DNA from 2 places in the Aurantimonas sp. A3-2-R12 genome. Region 1 is predicted to be linked to the other one. Evidence: predicted binding sites of a transcription regulator. Region 1 holds the regulator's gene; the other holds the start of a gene.

Evidence for each region. Region 1 encodes LexA, which represses DNA repair genes until DNA is damaged. Its sites were predicted from a motif close to TGTTCNNNNTGTGTTCNG; they were not measured.
Region 2: VSX60_RS11545 (YifB family Mg chelatase-like AAA ATPase) is a predicted target of LexA. The motif match lies at 3,902-3,919, and genes of this name have one in related genera.

Annotation. Positions count from the first base shown of each region.
Region 1 is NZ_JAYXIH010000001.1:4,050-13,721, forward strand. It holds gene VSX60_RS00025 (TRAP transporter substrate-binding protein) at 1-103, opposite strand, end outside; gene VSX60_RS00030 (putative hydro-lyase) at 149-934, opposite strand; gene VSX60_RS00035 (LysR family transcriptional regulator) at 1,022-1,948, opposite strand; gene VSX60_RS00040 (transposase) at 2,057-2,428, opposite strand; partial or broken gene VSX60_RS00045 (L-serine ammonia-lyase) at 2,351-3,018, shown strand; partial or broken gene VSX60_RS22515 (transposase family protein) at 3,155-3,415, shown strand; tRNA gene VSX60_RS00050 (tRNA-Ser) at 3,471-3,560, opposite strand; gene VSX60_RS00055 (hypothetical protein) at 4,439-5,956, shown strand; gene lexA (transcriptional repressor LexA) at 6,554-7,285, opposite strand; gene VSX60_RS00065 (molybdopterin molybdotransferase MoeA) at 7,329-8,567, opposite strand; gene moaC (cyclic pyranopterin monophosphate synthase MoaC) at 8,564-9,061, opposite strand; gene trpC (indole-3-glycerol phosphate synthase TrpC) at 9,058-9,672, opposite strand, start outside.
Region 2 is NZ_JAYXIH010000019.1:15,341-25,012, reverse strand. It holds gene pheT (phenylalanine--tRNA ligase subunit beta) at 1-2,215, shown strand, start outside; gene VSX60_RS11545 (YifB family Mg chelatase-like AAA ATPase) at 2,272-3,804, opposite strand; gene VSX60_RS11540 (YjbE family putative metal transport protein) at 4,082-4,702, opposite strand; gene VSX60_RS11535 (hypothetical protein) at 4,846-6,228, opposite strand; gene trhO (oxygen-dependent tRNA uridine(34) hydroxylase TrhO) at 6,419-7,306, shown strand; gene ald (alanine dehydrogenase) at 7,322-8,437, opposite strand; gene VSX60_RS11520 (Lrp/AsnC family transcriptional regulator) at 8,571-9,044, shown strand; gene cysG (siroheme synthase CysG) at 9,066-9,672, opposite strand, start outside.

The DNA.
Region 1 (9,672 bases):
CGACCACGGAAAGCGTTGTGTCCGGCAGGTCTTGCGCATTCGCGGCAGCGTTTGCCGCCAGCAATGCCGTTGAGATCGAGAGAGTGCGAAGAAGTGCTTTCATTGCGTGACTCCATTTGGTGGCAGGTGACAAGAAGCGGGTGATTGGTCAGGAACTTCGTTCGGCCAGGAGATCGGTCACCAGCATGTGGCCAGGATCGTGGGTGATGGCGATATCCGGTCGCGCGGCGCGGATCGCCATTTGTGGGGTGACACCGCAGGCCCAGAAGACCGGAACTTCGTTTGGCCCGATCACTGGGGCGTCGCCGAAGTCCGGATTCATGATGTCGGCGATGCCGATCGCGGCTGGATCGCCAAAATGCAGCGGCGCTCCATGCGCCAGCGGCTGACGGTCGGAAAGAACGATCGCCCGAATCGCATCCTGGGGGGAGAAGGCGCGCATCGAGACGACGATCGGGCCGGCGAAGGGGCCGGCGGGTTTCGTTGCGATGTTGGTCACATACATCGGCACGTTGGTATCCGCGTCGATATGCGGGACCCGGATCCCGGCGCGTTGCAGAGCTGCCTCGAAGGAGAAGGAGCAACCGATCACGAAGGTAACGAGATCGTCTCGCCACTCCTTTGTCAAATCACCTGGGGAGCCGACCAGCTCGCCGTCGCGAAAAATCCGGTAGCGCGGCACGTCTGTACGGATATCGACGTCCGCACCGAGAGTCGGCAGGCGGGGATCTCCGGCCTCCCCGACGGCCAGCAGCGGGCACGGCTTGGGATTGAGGACACAAAAGCGCAGGAAATCCCCGGCCAAGGCTTCCGGAAGGATCGCCAGATTTCCCTGAAAATATCCAGGCGCCTGACCGCTCGTCGGACCTGTGAAAGAACCGGACCGAATCCGTTCGCGCAAGGTGCGAGGGGATCGCTCGAACTCTCCGGTCATTTCCTGGGCAGCCTCCCGAGCTGTTTATTTTTTCTGCAAGGGGAGTGTTCCATCCGTCGCTGCATGCGTCAATTGATCAACTTTCGATCATTTTGATCCGCTGGGAAGATCAAATGGATGGTCCATCGCTGCGACGGCTTGTTCCGCCGCGACCTTCAATTCGGCGCTGACGTCGGCGTCCAGCGACGGGTGGTGCGCCAGAACAAAGCGGAGTGGTTTCGGTTTCGCGGCTGCGACGGTGTCGAGCCGCCTGATCCGACCAGCGACAATGTCCGTGGCGGCCATGCTGGACGGCAGAACGCCAATTCCGAAGCCGGCGCGCACCAGATGCAACGCGGTCGAGAGCGATGCGCAGCCGTGCAGCAGTGGAGCTGCATCGAGGTGGGCGGCGGTGAAGATCGCATCCAGATTTCGATAGGGAATGGTACCCTTCGGAAAGGTCACGATCGGATGCCTCGCCAAGTCCTTCAATGTCAGCGGGTGGTCGGGGACGTCGGTCGTCGCGGCCGCGAACCAGTCAATGATGCTGGCGTGGATGAATGTGCCGGACGCCTGGGCCGGTACCCACTCCTCCATCAGGACGGCGATATCCAGATCGTCCTGCAGCAGCTTGGCCGCGAGGACTGACGACGTGTCGACAGCCAATTCGATCCTAAGGTTTGGAAAACGATCACGGATTCGGGTCATCATGCCAGGCAGCCATGTATGCACGACCGTTTCCGCCACACCGATACGGATCGTGCCGGCGAAACCGCCCTCATGCCCGAGCGTGGCCATGATGCGGTCGCGCATTTCTGTGAGACGCGCCGTCTGGTCGAGGAAGGTGCGACCCGCCGGCGAAAGCCGTCCACGGCGCTTGCGCCGGTCGAACAGTTCGACACCCAGCCGATCCTCCAGCGCGGCGATCCGCGCTGATACGGCGGACTGGGACAGTCTCATCTGCGCGGCTGCGGCCCGGAAGCCACCATGCCGGACGATGCAACTGACGATCTCGATATCCTTGATGTCGAACATTGGCAGCCAGCCTCCGAAGTGGGTCGTCGGATGATAACAGTCTCGGCGGTCAAGTACCTGCTCGCCGGCGTTGGACAACTTGCCCGACAGCCTGGACAGGCCTTGGGTCTAGGTTGTGTGGACAAACCTGATCCATTGTCTGATCGTAGCAATCTCAACGAATCCGAGAAAGCTTGAGGCCAGATTGTCGAAACGGGTGGCGATGCGGCGGGACTGCTTGAGGCGATTGAAGAAGCGCTCGATGCGGTTGCGCAGCGCGTATTTGGTCTTGTCGACCGGGCGCTGAACTCTGCGGTTCGACTTTGTCGGGATCACCGGGTCTGCGCCGCGCCGCTCGAGATCGTCGCGAATGGCGTCGCTGTCATATCCCAGCGCGAGATGGACGCATCGAGACACGAGGCCGTGTCGGTGCGACAGCGTGCTCGCGGCATTCACGAGCAACTCCTGACGGAGCGCGGCCGAAACTCGGCGCAGCCCCATGCTGTCAACGACTGGCTTTCGGTCTATGCAATGGCGGTCAACGAGGAAAACGCCGCTGGCGGACGCGTCGTCACCTCACCGACGAACGCCGCCGCCGGCGTCGTGCCGGCGGTGCTACGCTACTATCTCGACCATTGCGTGGGGCGGAATCCAAGAACACTCCGGTGTTCCTGCTGACGGCTGCGGCGATCGGTGGCCTGATCAAGCACAATGCCTCGATCTCGGGCGCCGAAGTCGGATGTCAGGGGGAAGTGGGGTCGGCAGCCGCGATGGCCGCCGCGGGGCTTTGCGCGGTCCTTGGAGGAACCAACGAGCAGATTGAAAATGCCGCGGAGATCGCGCTCGAGCACCATCTCGGGATGACCTGTGATCCGGTTCGGGGACTGGTGCAGGTTCCCTGTATCGAGCGCAACGGCCTCGGCGCGATCAAGGCGGTCTCGGCGGCGTCACTCGCACTGCGCGGCGATGGCAAACACTTCATGCCCCTCGACAATTGCATCGCGACGATGCGGCAGACCGGGATCGACATGAGCGAAAAGTACAAGGAGACGTCGCTTGGAGGACTCGCTGTAAACCTGCCGGAATGCTGAGGTGGCTAAAGGGAGGGTCTTTTTACGCTAAAGGCCAGAAGCGTGGGCCAGACCCGGGGCAATCGCTTGAAGGGAGGCGATTCCGGCACGGAGATTACCGTGATTCATAGGAGACCTCGAATCGGTGAGGTTTCCCATGTCCGGCCAGTCGCTTTTGGATCAGTTCTCGGCTCTCGAGGACTCGCGTCAGACGTGGACGGCGATCCATCCCTTGCCGAGACCGTGTTGATCGTGCTTTGCGGCACGATGGATGGCGAGAGCGGAGGACTGCGTCGAGATTGAGGAATGGGCCGGCCAGAAGCTGGATTTCCTCAGGCGCTTTCTGCCTTTCGCGTGGGGCGTGCCCTCGCACGACACGCTCAACCACGTCATGAACGCCTTGTCGGCAATGCTTTTTCGCAGGACCCGACGGGGTGTGCCCATCCGCTGCTAGAAAATCAATGACTTAGGCGTGGCGGAGAGGAAGGGATTCGAACCCTCGATACGGTCTCCCGTATACTCCCTTAGCAGGGGAGCGCCTTCGACCACTCGGCCACCTCTCCGAGGACGGGAAATGCCTGTTTTCATAGGGTTAGTCAACCCGTCAAGTGACACGGGATGACGGCTCGAAACGGGAACAAACACGGTTTGACGAGCCGATACAGCAAAAAATCTGCAAAACCGTCTAGTCCCGGAACGGGTGCCTGTTCTATAATCGTTCCATGCGCATCCCCCTTTACAGGTCCACCGAGGCGACAGTCATTGATGATGCCGATTGGGATTTAGTTTCGGGCATCAGATGGACTCTTTTGAAGGGCCAAGGCCAGAAATACGCGACGGGCACATCCAAGGGCGAAGACGTGCTTCTCCATCGACTGATTATGACGGCGCGAGACGGTATCGAGGTCAGTCATCAGGATGGAGACGGTCTAAACAACCGTCGTTGCAATCTCCGTATAGCTACGCGATTGCAGGTTACGTGGAGCCGGCGAGTGGTTCCAGGGAAGACCGGGATCTTTGAGAAGAACGGAAAGTGGGGCGCTTCGATCCGACAAAACGGTAGGTTCATAGTCCTGGGCTCCTTTGACAGCCAGTATGAGGCTATGCAGGCAAGGGACTACTTTTCAAAACATACCCGCCAGGGGTTTGGCGGTTTGCATGGCGTTGATTTGACGGGGTTCGATCCGTTAAAATTTGCGCCGACTGCACGCCGAATCCTCGGAGATTCCTAGAAGCTTCGCTATAGCCTCCCGCTGGTGGCAAAGCCGTGGTCTGCAACTTGCTGTCCCAGGATCGGATTGACACTCTGCCCTGATCGTACATCGCAATGACCAAGGGAAACTGGACAGCGTCTCCCAGTCTGGTATCTGCATTCTCACTCATGTGGTGCGCGAAGGTGCTCGTTAACCGCGTAGTCGGCTCCAACAAGGAAGATCCTCGCGTGTTCGATATGATCCATAAAGTCCGTTCCGAGGTCCAGGAGACCCGCCAGAGATTCCGTGACGATCTTCCGATAAGCCTCAAGAGGGCGTTCTCCAGAGAACTTTCCAGTGACGAGTGGACAGCAATGTTCAAGGCGCTCGGCAAGACCGACTGGGCGGCACTGACAAACTCGATGGGTGTCCGATGTGCATTAGAGATGATCAGTAGTTCGCATAGTCTGGATGCCGAAATTAGGAGGCTAGAAGGATCCATCGCCGTTGTTGAGCCGCGACGATTCGCCAAGATGCAGGCAAAATCTCGTCAGCTGGCGCACTTTATGATGACCGGCGAACATGGGGCGCAGCTTCTGTGCAATGCCGAGGCTATCGCTCGTATGCTGGGGGAGAAAAATTTTCTACTCACCAGTCCGCCGGCACATTTGGTCAACGACATTGATCGACTGGTCACGGTCTACGCCATCGATTTACTGGATCAACGGTCACGCGTTACGATGGCCAATCTAATAGAAACTCAGAGGGATGGCGTCGAGTTCATCATCAGCTACCTTGTAGGTAATCGTATCGACGAACTGGCCAAGATCGGCACTAACCAAGTAGCCAGGCTGAACCATTACAAGGGGCATATCCCTTCTGAAGCTCTTCAGGGTGGATCGTTGACCATCGCTTCGGCAACCGAACACGCTCACCTGCTCAGCCGTGGCTACAAGAAAGTGTCGGACTATGAAGGATCCTCGGCCGATCGAATGCTTGGAAGCCGTGCTTACTATTTCGCCCCAATATCCGGATTAGCACCCTTCAGCCAGGGTGCTCTGCAGACAGTCCATCAGACAGTGTCAGGTATCGATCCCGAGACCGGTTACAGCGTGGGCGAAATCATGGGCGGACGGATCAGTGAGATGAACCAGGTCCGGTTGATCGAGCGCCAGATCGGGAGCCAACGCCAGACGAGTGAAAATCTCCGACCGATCTTCGATGATAACGGTAAGGTGACCGCCTATGAACGGACGGCGGATGTCTCCAAGCTGACCAGTCTGCATCGCAGCACGGATCTGGCGCAGATGATCGGTGTCTGGCGGTGTCGTCAGATGGAAGAGCTCCTAGCCGTGAAAGTTAATGGTGAGTTGGTCGACCGCCTATATGAAATCTGGGAGAGGGACAGAAAGCTCGGCAAACAAAACGAGTTCGTCAACATCGCTCGACTTAGAGATAAAGACAAGGATGATAGCATCCTAGTCGACGCAGCCAAGATTATCCCGCCCCAGACACGCGATTACATCAAGTGGGTGTTCGGGCGTGACGATTTTTGGGTTCGTCGAGACATGGTGCTCGACACTTTCGGCAAACGTCAAGCCTCTATTAGGGATCGATTCACCGACGCCAATTTCGAGAGTTTGGCCGTGGGTATTCTGGGAAATAAAGCGTTTCCAATACTGGTTCGCTCAGAGAAGAGCATTCAGGACCTGAGTGCCAATGTGAAGAACCCAATCAAGTGGTTATTGCGCGGACGGCGAACGTAATTTCAGTCTCGTTCCAGCCTTCGAGCAGACGGTCCGACACTGGCTAATTGGGCGATCCCTCCATGTCACCGCCTAATCAGCGCAACAGGTAGCGTCCGATTTCTCGTAGCCATAGTCAGACCAAACATACCCGTGTGCCGCTCATAACATGGGATTGCTACGCGCTAAGAACACAATGTGAACGAAGGCTGTTTTGCAAGAAATCCGCTAAATGCCTCAAACCGGCTGTGGCCATTTCGGCATAACAATTCGGATTTGCAGGTGATTTCAGGAAAACTGAGGTTCGATGTGGCGCCCTTAGCAGGGGAGCGCCTTCGACCACTCGGCCACCTCTCCGAGGACGCAGATACCTGCGCGACGGGCCCGGTGCAAGGGAGGCAAGAAGAAAACCCGGTGAACATGATCGAAAGGCACCCCGCGGCCATTCAAACCGGACACCGCGAAACCTCGCCCCGACCCGGGAACGATCCACACGCGCTTCCTTCGCGGCGCCGTCAAGGCTCTGCGCGGCGCGGCCTGGTTCGCGGCTCAAGCAGCAGCTGGCACAGGTCGAAAAGTTGGCTCCGCGGGATCGGTTGCCAACTGTCGGTCCGGCCTTCAGTATTTGCGGATGAGCCCGACCAGCCGGCCCTGAACCTTGACCCGCTCGGAGCCGAAGATCCGCGTTTCATAAGCCGGATTGGCAGCCTCCAGCGCAATCGTATTGCCGCGCCGGCGAAACCGCTTCAGCGTCGCTTCCTCCTCGTCGACCAGCGCGACAACGATCTCCCCGGGCGTCGCTGTGTCGGCGCGGCGAATCACCACCGTGTCGCCGTCGAGGATTCCGGCTTCGATCATCGAATCGCCCTTGACTTCCAGCGCATAATGCTCGCCGCCGCCAAGCATATCCGGCGGCACGGCGAGGGAATGGGTGGTGTGCTGGATCGCCGAAATGGGAACGCCCGCCGCGATCCGGCCCATGACCGGAATCGAGACTGTGGCCGGTTCAGGCGGTCTCGTCGTCGCGCGTCGGGAAATCGGCTCAGACGTCTTGCGTGCCGCGTCGCGGCTTCCTTCGATCACGCTCGGCGTAAACCCGGCGTGGCCGACGGGGGCAGGGCGGTCCTTCTGCATCGCTTCGGGCAGCTTGAGGATCTCCAGCGCTCGCGCGCGATTGGGCAGGCGCCGAATGAAGCCCCGCTCCTCAAGCGCGGTAATCAGGCGATGAATGCCGGATTTCGACCGAAGCTCCAGCGCGTCCTTCATCTCGTCGAAGGAGGGAGGCACCCCGCTATCCCTCAGCCGTTCGTGAATGAACGACAAAAGGTCGTGCTGCTTGCGTGTCAGCATCGAGGCGACTCCCTAAAACAAAACCTGAACAAACCTATCTGTTCTAGTTGTGTTCCGCAAGACCCTTCCATTCGTCGAGCACAACGTAGCGGCAAGCCTCCCCCGCGCTCGCCGGAGCCGCCGAAGACGGCCGCACGAGCAAAGCATCGGCCTGCGCGTAGGTGGACAGGAGGGAGGAATCCTGGCGGGGCAGCGGAATGACCCGGACGACGCCGTCTTCTCGAGCCTCCAGCCGTGAGCGAACGAAGTCGGTCCGCAGGCCATTTTCAGGCATCGGCGCGCCGAGCAGCCCATGCCGGTAGAGCTGGCGATCGGGAAAACCCGCCAACCGGCGCACCAATGGAATCAGGAACAACCGCGCGGCGACCATGGAGGAGGCCGGATTGCCCGGCAGACCGACGATCGTCAGATCGCCAAGCCGCCCCGCCATCAAGGGCTTGCCGGGGCGCATCGCGACCTTCCAGAAGTCGAGTCCGACGCCGCGGTTGGCGAACACCTTGCCGACCAGGTCGTGATCGCCGACCGACGCCCCGCCGATCGTGACGAAGACATCCGCCCGGTCCCGGATGGAATCGCTCAGGCGCGCGTCGATCGTGGCGACGTCGTCGCCAGCGATCCCGCAGTCGATCGCATCGCCGCCGGCGCCTACCACCATCGCCGCGACGCCGTACGGGTTGGAGGCGACCAACTGCGAGGGACCGAGCGGCTCGCCGGGCAGCACGAGTTCGTCGCCAGTTGCGAGGATGGCCACCTTCGGCCGCGCCAGCACCGTCAGCGCGGGGTAACCGCAGCTCGCCGCAAGCGCGATGGCGCCGGGCGTGAGCAGGGCGCCGCGGGTCAACAACGTCTCGCCCGCAGCGAAATCGATACCGGCTGCCCGGATGAATTGGCCGGGTTCGAGCGAAACCGTCGGGCGTACGGTGCCATCGACTACAACGCGGGCGTCTTCCTGGATCAGGATCGCATCCGCACCTTGCGGCACCGGCGCCCCGGTGAAGATTCGCGCCGCTTCACCGATTCCCACCTGGCCGTCGAAGGCGCGCCCGGCGGCGGATTCGCCGACGACCCGCAGGGTCTCGAACGGCGACTGGACGTCCACCGCCCGGACGGCGTAGCCATCCATGGCCGAGGCATCGAAGGACGGCTGGGTGCGGCGGGCCAGGACGTCCTCGGCAAGAACGCGTCCGGCCGCTTGAAGCAACGGCAGCTGCTCGGTGCGGGTGAGGGGCACCGCGCTCCCAACCAATCGTCGATAGGCTTCCTCGACGGGAAGCAGACTCATGACCCGGCCGCCGTGAAGTCGCCGGAACGGCCGCCGGATTTCGACAGCAGCCGGATGCCGGACACGCGCATCGAGCGGTCCACGGCCTTGGCCATGTCGTAGATCGTCAGACAGGCCACGGAGACCGCCGTGAGCGCCTCCATTTCGACGCCCGTCTTGCCGCTGACCTTGGCCAGCGCGGTCACGCGCAAACCGGGCAGGGTCGCATCCGGCGTTATTTCGACGCCAATCTTCTCAAGCATCAGCGGATGGCAAAGCGGAATCAGCTCGTGCGTACGCTTGGCCGCCATAATTCCGGCGATCCGCGCAATGCCGATGACGTCGCCCTTCTTGGCCTCCCCGGCGAGAATCAGCTCCAGCGTCGCCGGCTGCATGGCAACGAAACCCTCGGCCTCGGCGACCCGAACGCTGTCGGCCTTGTCGCCGACATCGACCATCGAGGCAGCGCCGGCGGCGTCGAGATGGGTGAGTCCGGATTGCTTGGTGTCGCTCATGACGAGGCCCCCGGTTGGCGGGTGGCGCCGAGCAGCACGCGCGTCGCCGCCTCCACATCAGACTGGCGCATCAGGCTTTCCCCGACGAGAACGGTGCGGATCCCCCGATCGGCGAGGCGCAGGCAGTCTGCATGGGTGAAGATGCCGCTCTCACCGACGAGAATTCGGTCCTCCGGCACCAAGGCCGCCAGCCGCTCGGCCGTGGCCAGGCTGGTCTCGAAGGTCCGCAGGTTGCGATTGTTGATCCCGATCAGCGGCGTGCGGAGCTTCAGCGCACGCTCGGCTTCGGCTTCGTCATGGATCTCGACCAGGATGTCGAGGCTGTAGTGTTCGGCAGTGGCTTCGAGATCACGCGCCAGCGTGTCGTCCACGGCGGCCATGATGATCAGGATCGCGTCCGCGCCCCAAGCGCGCGCTTCGGCCACCTGATACGGGTCGAACAGGAAATCCTTGCGCAGCGTCGGCAGCGTGGTCGCGGCGCGAGCCGCCGTCAGATAGGCGGGCGCACCCTGAAACGAGGGCGTATCGGTGAGGACGCTGAGGCATGTCGCGCCCCCGCGCTCATACGCCGCAGCGAGAGCAGGCGGATCGAAATCCTCGCGGATCACGCC
Region 2 (9,672 bases), on a different contig from region 1:
GGCCGGACCCGACATCAACGGCGGCAAGCCGATGCAGATCGTCTGCGGTGCGCCGAACGCGCGCGCCGGGCTGGTCGGCGTCCTCGCGATCCCCGGCACCTATGTGCCCGGCATCGACACGACCCTGTCGATCGGGCGGATTCGCGGCGTCGAATCCCACGGCATGATGTGTTCCGAGCGCGAACTGGAACTCTCCGACAGCCATGACGGGATCATCGATCTGGCGGAAGACGCACCAGTCGGCGCCAAATTCGCCGACTATGCCGATCTCGCCGACCCGGTCATCGAGATCAATTTGACGCCGAACCGCCCCGACGCGACCGGCGTTGCCGGCATCGCGCGCGATCTCGCCGCCTCCGGCCTCGGAACGTTGAAGACGAAGGCGTCGGAGCGGATCGAAGGGGAAGGCGACTGCCCGGTCGCCGTTCGTGTCGAGAGCGCCACCTGCACCGGCTTCGCGCTCCGCCAGGTGGCGGGAGTCGCCAACGGCGCCTCGCCGCAGTGGATGCAGAAGCGTCTGCGGGCGATCGGACTTCGCCCGATCAACGCCCTCGTCGACATCACCAACTACGTCACCTTCGACCGCGGCCGGCCCCTGCACGTCTTCGACGCGGCCAAGGTGGCGGGCGACCTCACCGTGCGCGACGCCAGGGCCGGCGAGGCGGTGCTGGCGCTGGACGGCCGCACCTACACACTCGCCGACGGCATGTGCGTCATCGCCGACGACAACGGCGTGGAATCGATCGCCGGCATCATGGGCGGCGAGCAGTCCGGCTGCGACGCGGCGACCACTAACGTCCTTATTGAATCGGCGCTCTGGGAGCCGGTCGACATCGCCCGCACCGGCCGGACGCTCGGCATCATCACCGATGCCCGCTACCGCTTCGAACGCGGCGTCGACCCGGCCTTCATGGAGCCGGGGCTGGATCTTGCGACGCGTCTGGTCCTCGACATCTGCGGCGGCACGCCCTCGAAGCGCACAATCGTCGCTGAAGCCGAGCGCGAGACGCTGTCGATCCCGTTGCCCTTCGGCGAAGTCGAGCGGCTGACCGGGCTGACCGTCACGCCGGACGAGCAGGTGGCCATCTTGAAGCGGCTCGGCTTCGGTGTGTCGAGCGACGACGCGGCGGCGAGCGTGACGGTTCCGAGTTGGCGGCCCGACATCGACGGCAAGGCCGACCTGGTCGAGGAAATCATGCGCCTCACCGGCGTCGAGACGATCGAACCCCAGCCGCTGGCGGCCGCGGCTTCCGTCAACACCCGCATCCTCACCGTTCCGCAGATCCGCGACCGTGCCGCCCGCCGGGCGCTGGCCGCGCGCGGCATGGTCGAGACCGTGAACTACAGCTTCATTCCCGAGAACCACGCCATGGCTTTCGGCGGCGGCACTGAGGCGCTGAAGCTGGAAAATCCGATCTCGGCGGACATGTCCGACATGCGGCCTTCGCTGCTGCCGGGCCTGATCGCGGCCGCAAGCCGCAACGCTGCCCGGGGCTATGGCGACACCGCCCTGTTCGAGGTGGCGGCGGTCTACGCCTCCGACGAGCCGGACGGCCAGATGCGCGTCGCCGGCGGCGTGCGGCGCGGGACGGCCGTGCACAGCGGCGCGGGACGGTCCTGGGATGGCAACGCCCCCGCCGTCTTCGTCTTTGAGGCCAAGGCTGACGCCATCGCCGCGCTGGAAGCGGCCGGCGCGCCCGTCGACCGGCTGATGATCGAAGCGCCCGCGAGCGATTGGTTTCATCCCGGTCGGTCCGGCCGTATCAAGCTCGGCCCGAAAGTGATCCTCGCCGAGTTCGGCGAGTTTCATCCCAAAACCTTGAAGCAGATCGACGCTGCCGGCGCGTTCTGCGGCTTCGAGGTGTTCCTCGACGCGATCCCCGAGCCCAAGCGCAAGGCCACCCGCACCAAGCCGGTGCTGACCCTGTCGCCGTTCCAGCCGGTGCGCCGCGACTTCGCCTTCGTCGTCGATGCCGGCGTGGAGGCGCTGAAGCTCGTGCGCGCCGCCGAGGGCGCCGACAGGAAGCTGGTCGGCGAGGTGCGCGTCTTCGACGTCTTTTCGGGCGCGGCGCTCGGCGAAGGCAAGAAGTCCGTCGCCATCGAGGTGACGCTCAATCCGGCCGACCGAACGCTGACCGACGAAGATTTGGAAGCGGTCTCGGCCAGGATCGTCGCCCAGGTCGAAAAAGTCACCGGCGGCACGCTGCGCGGCTGACGCGCGACTGCGCCGGGCAACGGCCTCGGCGGCTGCCGGCGATGGCGCTTCCGCGCTCATGCCGCCGCCGCCAGCCGCTCGCCTGCGACGCGGTAGGAGATCGCCTCGGCAAGGTGAATGCGCCTGACGGTTTCGTTCTGGTCGAGATCGGCGAGGGTGCGGGCGACCTTCAGGATGCGGTGATAGGCGCGGGCCGAGAACTTCATCTGCTCGGCGGCGTCCCGCAGAAGCTTCAGGCCCTCGGCGTCGGGCTCGGCGATCGTCTCGATGAGGGCGGCCGAGCAATGGGCGTTGACCGTCGCTCCGGACAGGCCCACGGCCTCGTAACGCTCGATCTGGAGTGCGCGGGCCGCCGCCACCCGAGCCTTGACCGCCTCTGACGTCTCGGACGGTTGCGGCCGGATCATGTCGGCGGCGGTGACCGCCGGCACGTCGACGCGCAGATCGATCCGGTCCATCAGCGGGCCTGAGATCCGCGCCTGATAATCGGCCGCGCAGCGGGCCCCACGCGCGCAGGAGCGGCCGGGCTCGCCCGCCATGCCGCAGCGACAGGGGTTCATCGCCGCGACCAGCTGCATCTTGGCCGGATAGGTCACCCGGTGATTGGCTCGCGCGATGACACTTTCACCCGCTTCGAGCGGCTGCCGCAGCGAGTCGAGCACCACCGGCGAGAATTCGGGAAACTCGTCGAGGAAGAGGACGCCGCGATGGGCGAGCGACACCTCGCCGGGCCGGGCGCGCAAGCCGCCGCCGACCATCGCGGCCATGGAGGCGGAATGATGCGGCGCGCGGAACGGGCGCCGGTCGGAGAGCTTGCCGCCGGAAAGTTCTCCGGCGATCGAGGCGATCATCGAGACCTCGAGAAGTTCCTTGGGGGTCAGCGCCGGCAGGATCGAGGGCAGCCGCTGGGCGAGCATCGACTTGCCGGAGCCGGGCGGTCCGACCATCAGGAGATTGTGGCCGCCCGCGGCGGCGATTTCGAGCGCCCGTTTGGCGACCGTCTGCCCCTTGATCTCGGAGAGGTCCGGCAGGTTGGCGGGCGCGGCCCTGACCGCCGGTTCCGGCCGCGCGACGATCTGGGTGCCGCGAAAATGATTGGCGATCTGGATCAGGCTGCGGGCGGCAATGATGTCCATGTCGCCGCTTGCCCAGGCGGCTTCCGCGCCACAATCGGCCGGGCAGATCAGCCCGAGACCGATGGCGTTGGCCCCGATCGCCGCCGGCAGCGTCCCGGCCACCGCCGTCAGCATGCCATCGAGCGACAATTCGCCGAGAACGACGTAGCCGGCGAGCGCGTCGGAGGGGATCGCGCCGAGCGCCGCCATCAGTCCGAGCGCGATCGGCAGGTCGTAGTGGCTGCCCTCCTTGGGCAGGTCGGCCGGCGCGAGGTTGACGGTGACCTTCTTGGGCGGCATCGACAGGCCCGAGGCGTGCAGCGCCGCCTGGACTCGCTCCCGGCTTTCGGCGACGGCCTTGTCGGGCAGGCCGACGATCTGGATGCCGACCTTGCCGGGGGCGACCATGACCTGGACGTCGACCGGGACGGCCTCGATTCCCTGAAACGCGACGGTCTTGACGCGCGACACCATGGGGTCACCCCTCGAACCGGCGGCCTGTACCCACAGCGGTGAGACGGCCGCCTTGACCAAGAATGCCTCAAGGTAAGCATGGTTTTGAGAATGAAACAAGAACATCATTCGAACAAAACCGCGCCGAATCGAGTCGCGCCGTTCAACCGGATGATTCGTTAAAGGCAAATTAATTCAGGATTAGCCATGTTTTCCGGCCTCGGCGGCTCACCTCGCAGGACCCGCTAACGCCACCACGGGCGCCCGACCGTCGCCTCGCTTTCGCCTGTCGCCGGCTTCAGCCCAGCAGGTACGGCGCAGTCTCCTGCCAGCCTTCGTAGATCATCTTCAGCGCGACATAGAGGATGATCACCAGGCCGATATAGCCGATCCAGCGATAGCGGCCGAGCAGCCGCGCGATCAGCGTCGCGGCGAGGCCCATCAGCGCGATCGACAGGATCAGGCCGAGCACAAGTACCCAGAGGTGCTCGCGGGCCGCGCCGGCGACGGCGAGCACGTTGTCGAGCGACATCGAGACGTCGGCGAGGACGATCTGCCAGATCGCCTGGCTGAGCGACTTGCGCGGTGCCAGGCTTGCGCTGTCGCCATAGAGCGCGGCTTCGGCGGCGGGGTCCGGCACCCGCAGCTCCTGCCACATCTTCCAACTCACCCAGAGCAGCAGCAGCCCTCCGGCCAAAAGCAGGCCGACGATCTCGATCAGCTGCGTCGTGACCGTGGCGAAGCCGATGCGCAGCACCGTGGCGGCGATGATGCCGACGAGGATCGCCTTGCCGCGTTGCGCGGCTGGCAGGCCGGCCGCGGCGAGACCGATCACCACGGCATTGTCGCCGGCGAGCACCAGATCGATCATGATGACCTGCGCCAGCGCCGTCAGGGATTCTGCCGTCAGAAATTCCATCGCCAAGAAAGCTTTCGGGAAAATATGGAGCCGTTCGTCTCGACCGGAGGGGTTGGGCGTCGGCGTGCAGGACGCCGCTTGAAGTAGTGCAATCGCCGCGTGCGGGAAAGCGCTTGCCGTCTATCCGGGCCAAAGTGGAATAGTCACAGCATCGCCGCAACGAGCACCGACAGCGAAAGCGCCAGTCCGGCGACGAGGTTGAAGCCGCGGTTCCACACCAGGCCCACATGGAGCGCGCTGGCATGGCCAAGCCGGCCGACCAGCATGGTCGTCGCCGTGAAGGGCGACGACGCGCCGGTCAACGCCCAGCCGGCGGTCAGCGCGACGATGATGGCGTTCGGCGAGACCCCCAGGGCTTCGGCGGACGGAAGCAACGGGGCGAGCAGCGAAACCGACAGCAGAGGGTTCATGCCGATCTGGCCGAGCAGCGGGATGAACCAGACCAATGCGACCAGGACGAGCGGGCCAGGAAGCGCGGCAAGACCGGCTGGTTGGCTTTCCATCAATGGCTGCAGCAACGCGCTGCCGACCGTGCCGATGAACCCTGCCATGACCAAGAGGACGAGCTCCGAATGGTAGGATGGTACCTCAGCGATCGTAAAGTTCCGCAGATGGGTGAGCCAGCGCCGCGCGGTACCCTCCGGCCCCCGCGTCTGGACGAACAGCCAGCCGACGGCCAGCGTCGGGACCAGCAGCATGACCACCGCGATCATCCGCAGGCCGGTCAAAAGCTCGAGCGCCGCCACGCCGGAAAACAGCAGCAGCAACAGCGCCAGCAGCGGCTTCAGGTCGCGCCAGCTGCCGATCGGCTTCGCGCGTGCCGGGCGCGGCTGCGAGAGCTTTGGCTTGTAGAGCGAATCCAGCGCCCAGCCGACGAAGGTCACCAGGACGGCGTTGAGAATCGCGAAGCCCGCCGCGCCGCTCCAAGAGGAGCCCGGGATGATCGAGGTGGTGATCGCCATGGCAAAGGCGAGCGGCGACCACGCCAGGGTGGCGACGAAGCCGCGCTGGATGGCCAAAAGCATGCGTCGGTTGCGGATCTCGCGAATCTGCGCGTTGGTCTCCCGATTCGCGATGCTTTCCGTCAGGCCGCCGAGCAGCGAGATCGCGCCGTAATTGAGGATGAGCGCGAACAGGTGGCCGCCGATCGTCAGGGCCAGATAGCGCTTGCCCGGCGGCTGCGTCGCCAGATACTGCCCGCAGCGCGCGATCGCCGGCGAGGTCGAGGCAGGATTGCGCAGCGAGGCGAGGGCGATGAAGAATGCCGCGATGAACGATCCCTGGGCGAGTCCGCGAAGCGCGATGTCTTGCCAGTCGGGCCGGAAAATGACGGCGGCCGCGACAAGGCCGAGGCCGGCCGCGACGAAAGCCTGCCGCGACGGACGCGCGCGGGGCGCGGCAAGCGCGAGAAATGCCACGATCCCTGCCGAGCCGACCATCGACGCCGTCGCGTCGCCGGTCCATTCGCGCAGGAGGACGGCAAAGGCGGTGACGATCAGCACGACGCCGATGACACGGTCGAGCACGGGCGATGGAACTCCGAAGGGTTGCGAGCAGGTGGCGGGATTCGTTTCCCTCTCTTATCATCTTCCGGTCGGCCGTCACCGCAACGCGGGAGAAAATTCGCCGATCGCCCGGACACAGGCCGACACCGCTGGAGGAACGCTGGCGCGACCGCGCATTTGTCAGGCGCGACTCGTGGCGCTATGAGGCGGCATGCCGTTCACCGTCGCTGCCTTCTACCGGTTCGTCCCGCTCGATGATCTGCCGTCGCTCAAGTCGGCGCTCGCGCGATTTTGCGCCGAGCGCGAGGCACGCGGTACGATTCTGATCGCGCCCGAGGGTGTCAACGGCACCATCGCCGGAACGAAGCCGGCGATCGCCGCGATCATCGACGAACTCGACCGCCGCTGCGGCATCCGGCGCGGCGAGGTCAAATTCTCCGAAGCCGATGTCTGGCTTTTCGCGCGGCTGAAGATCCGCATCCGGCCCGAGATCATCACCATGCGCGCGCCCGAGGCCAATCCGTCGATGCAAGTCGGCACCTATGTCGAAGCGCAGGACTGGAACGCGCTGATTGCCGATCCGGAGGTGGTCGTCGTCGACACCCGCAACCGTTACGAGACCAAGGTCGGCGGCTTCGAGGGGGCGATCGACCCCGGCATCGACAATTTCACCGAATTCAAGGATTTCGTCGCGGCCAGCCTCGACCCGAAGGCCCATCGAAAGGTTGCGATGTTCTGCACGGGCGGCATCCGCTGCGAAAAGGCCTCGGCCTACATGCTGTCGAAGGGGTTCGAGAGCGTTTTCCACCTCAGGGGCGGCATCCTGAAATATCTCGAGGAGGTGCCGGAAGACGACAGCCGCTGGCGGGGCGATTGCTACGTCTTCGACGGGCGGGTCGCCGTCGGCCACGGGCTGGAGGCGACCGACTGGGCCGCGTGTTTCGGCTGCGGGGCACCCCTCTCGCCCGACGATCAGGCATCGCCGGCCTACGAGGACGGCGTCTCCTGCCCGCATTGCATCGACCGCCTCACCGGGGAGAAAGCCGCGGCGCTGCGCGAGCGCCAGCGGCAGATGACGGCGCGCGAACCGGCCGACTGACCGCTTAGCGCTGCCTCAGGCGGCTAGCGCCTGGTTGGCGTCGATCATCGCCCGGCCGAGCGATTCGGCGACGGCCCGGTTGGTGATCTGACCACGATGGACATTGAGCCCGTGCATCAGGTGTGGGTCGGCCGACAACGCCTCGAGCCTGCGGTTGGCCAGCGCCAGGCCGAAGGGCAGCGTCGCGTTGTTGAGCGCGTGCGCCGAGGTGATCGGCACGGCGCCCGGCATGTTGGCGACGCAGTAATGCACGACGCCGTCGATCTCGAAGGTCGGTTCGGCGTGAGTCGTCGCGTGCGAGGTCTCGAAGCAGCCGCCCTGGTCGATGGCGACATCGACCAGCACCGCGCCCTTTTTCATACCGGAGAGCATCTCGCGGGTGACGAGCTTTGGCGCCGAGGCTCCGGGGATGAGCACCGCGCCGATCACGGCGTCGGCGGCGAACACTTCTTCCTCGATCGCCGTCTTGGTCGAATAGCGCGTATGGACGCGGCCGGCGAAGAGGTCGTCGAGGTCGCGCAGACGCTGGATCGAACGGTCGAGGATGGTGACGTCGGCGCCGAGGCCGATCGCCATCTTGGCCGCTTCCTTGCCGACGACGCCGCCACCGATGATGACGATCTTGCCGGGGGCGACGCCGGGGACGCCGCCGAGCAACACGCCGCGCCCGCCATGGGCCTTTTCGAGAGCCCGGGCCGCGGCCTGGATCGACAGTCGGCCCGCGACCTCCGACATCGGCGCCAGCAGCGGCAAGCCGCCGCGCCCGTCGGTGACGGTCTCGTAGGCGATCGCGGTCACGCCCGAAGCGAGCAATCCCTCGGTCTGCTTCGGGTCCGGCGCGAGGTGGAGATAGGTGTAGAGGATCTGGCCCTCGCGCAGCTGCGCCCACTCGTTCGGCTGCGGCTCCTTGACCTTCACCACCATGTCGGCGGCCTTGAAGATTTCAGCGGCATCGGCGGCGATCGTCGCGCCCGCAGCCTGGTAATCGGCGTCGCTGGCGTCGATGCCCGCTCCGGCGCCGGTCTCGATGAGCACCTCATGGCCCTGGGCGACGTATTCGCGGGCCGCCGACGGCGTCAGGCCGACGCGGTATTCGTGGTTCTTGATCTCTTTCGGGCAGCCGACGCGCATGATGGTCCTCCTCTGGGCGATCTCGCAGATTTCGCCGGAAGCGGTCGCAATGTCCTTTCGAAATTGAGGCGTTTGACGGGAGGTTGCACAACGAACTTGCGTCACATTGGTGTTAGGCGCAAAAATCCCGTGCATGGACGCCTTGGACCGATTTGACCTTGCCATTATGCGTGCTTTGGAGCGCGAAGGGCGACTGACCAACAACACCCTCGCCGAACGGGTCGGCTTGTCGCCGTCGGCCTGTTCCCGCCGGCTCGACCGGCTGGAGGCGACCGGCGCAATTCTTAGCTATCATGCCCGGCTGTCCAATCGCGCGCTCGGCCATCCGATCACCGTCCTCGTGCATATCGGGCTATCCGGCCAGAGCGAGCGCCAATTGGCCGAGTTCGAGGCGGCGGCGAAGCGCTGCCCGAACGTGATCGTCTGCTTTTTGATGTCGGGCGAATACGACTATCTCCTGCGGATCGCGGCCCGCGATCTGGAGGACTACGAGCGCATCCACAAGACCCATCTGTCGGCGTTTCCGCATGTCGTGCGGATCAACTCGTCCTTCGCGTTGCGCGAAGTCCTCGATCGCTCGACGGTGCAGATCGATCCGGGGGTGTGAAGCGCGGACGAGCGAGACCGGTCAGCCGGACATCGCTTCAGCGGCTTCCGTGTGTTCTGTCGCGGCGGCGCGCGCGTGCTCGGCGAACACCCGGCCGACGCCGATGAGGATCGGCCGGTCGACGCCGATCTGAGCGACGATCGCGCCGAGATCGGCGAGCGTGCCGGCGGCCTTGGTTTCGTCGTCGCGGGAGAGATTCGCCGCGACCGCCACCGGCGTCGTCTCCGGCAGACCGTTGGCGATCAGCCGCGCGGCGATCTTCGGCGCCATCCGGCCGCCCATGTAGAAGATCGTGGTGGCGTGATCGTCGGCCAGCGCCCGCCAGTCGAGATCCTCCGGCAGATCGCCCTGCTTGGAGTGCCCGGTGACGAAGCGCACCTGTTGGGCGCGGTCGCGGTGGGTCAGCGAAACGCCGAACGTCGCGGCCAGCGCCGAGGCCGCGGTGATGCCCGGCACGATCGCGACCGGGATGTTCTCGCGATGCAGTTCGTCGAGTTCCTCGCCGGCCCGGCCGAACACCGAGACATCGCCGGATTTCAGCCGCACGACGTGTTTGCCCGCCTTGGCGAACTGCACCATCATCCGGTTGATGTCTTCCTGGCGGCAGCTCTCGCGGGCGGCGCGCTTG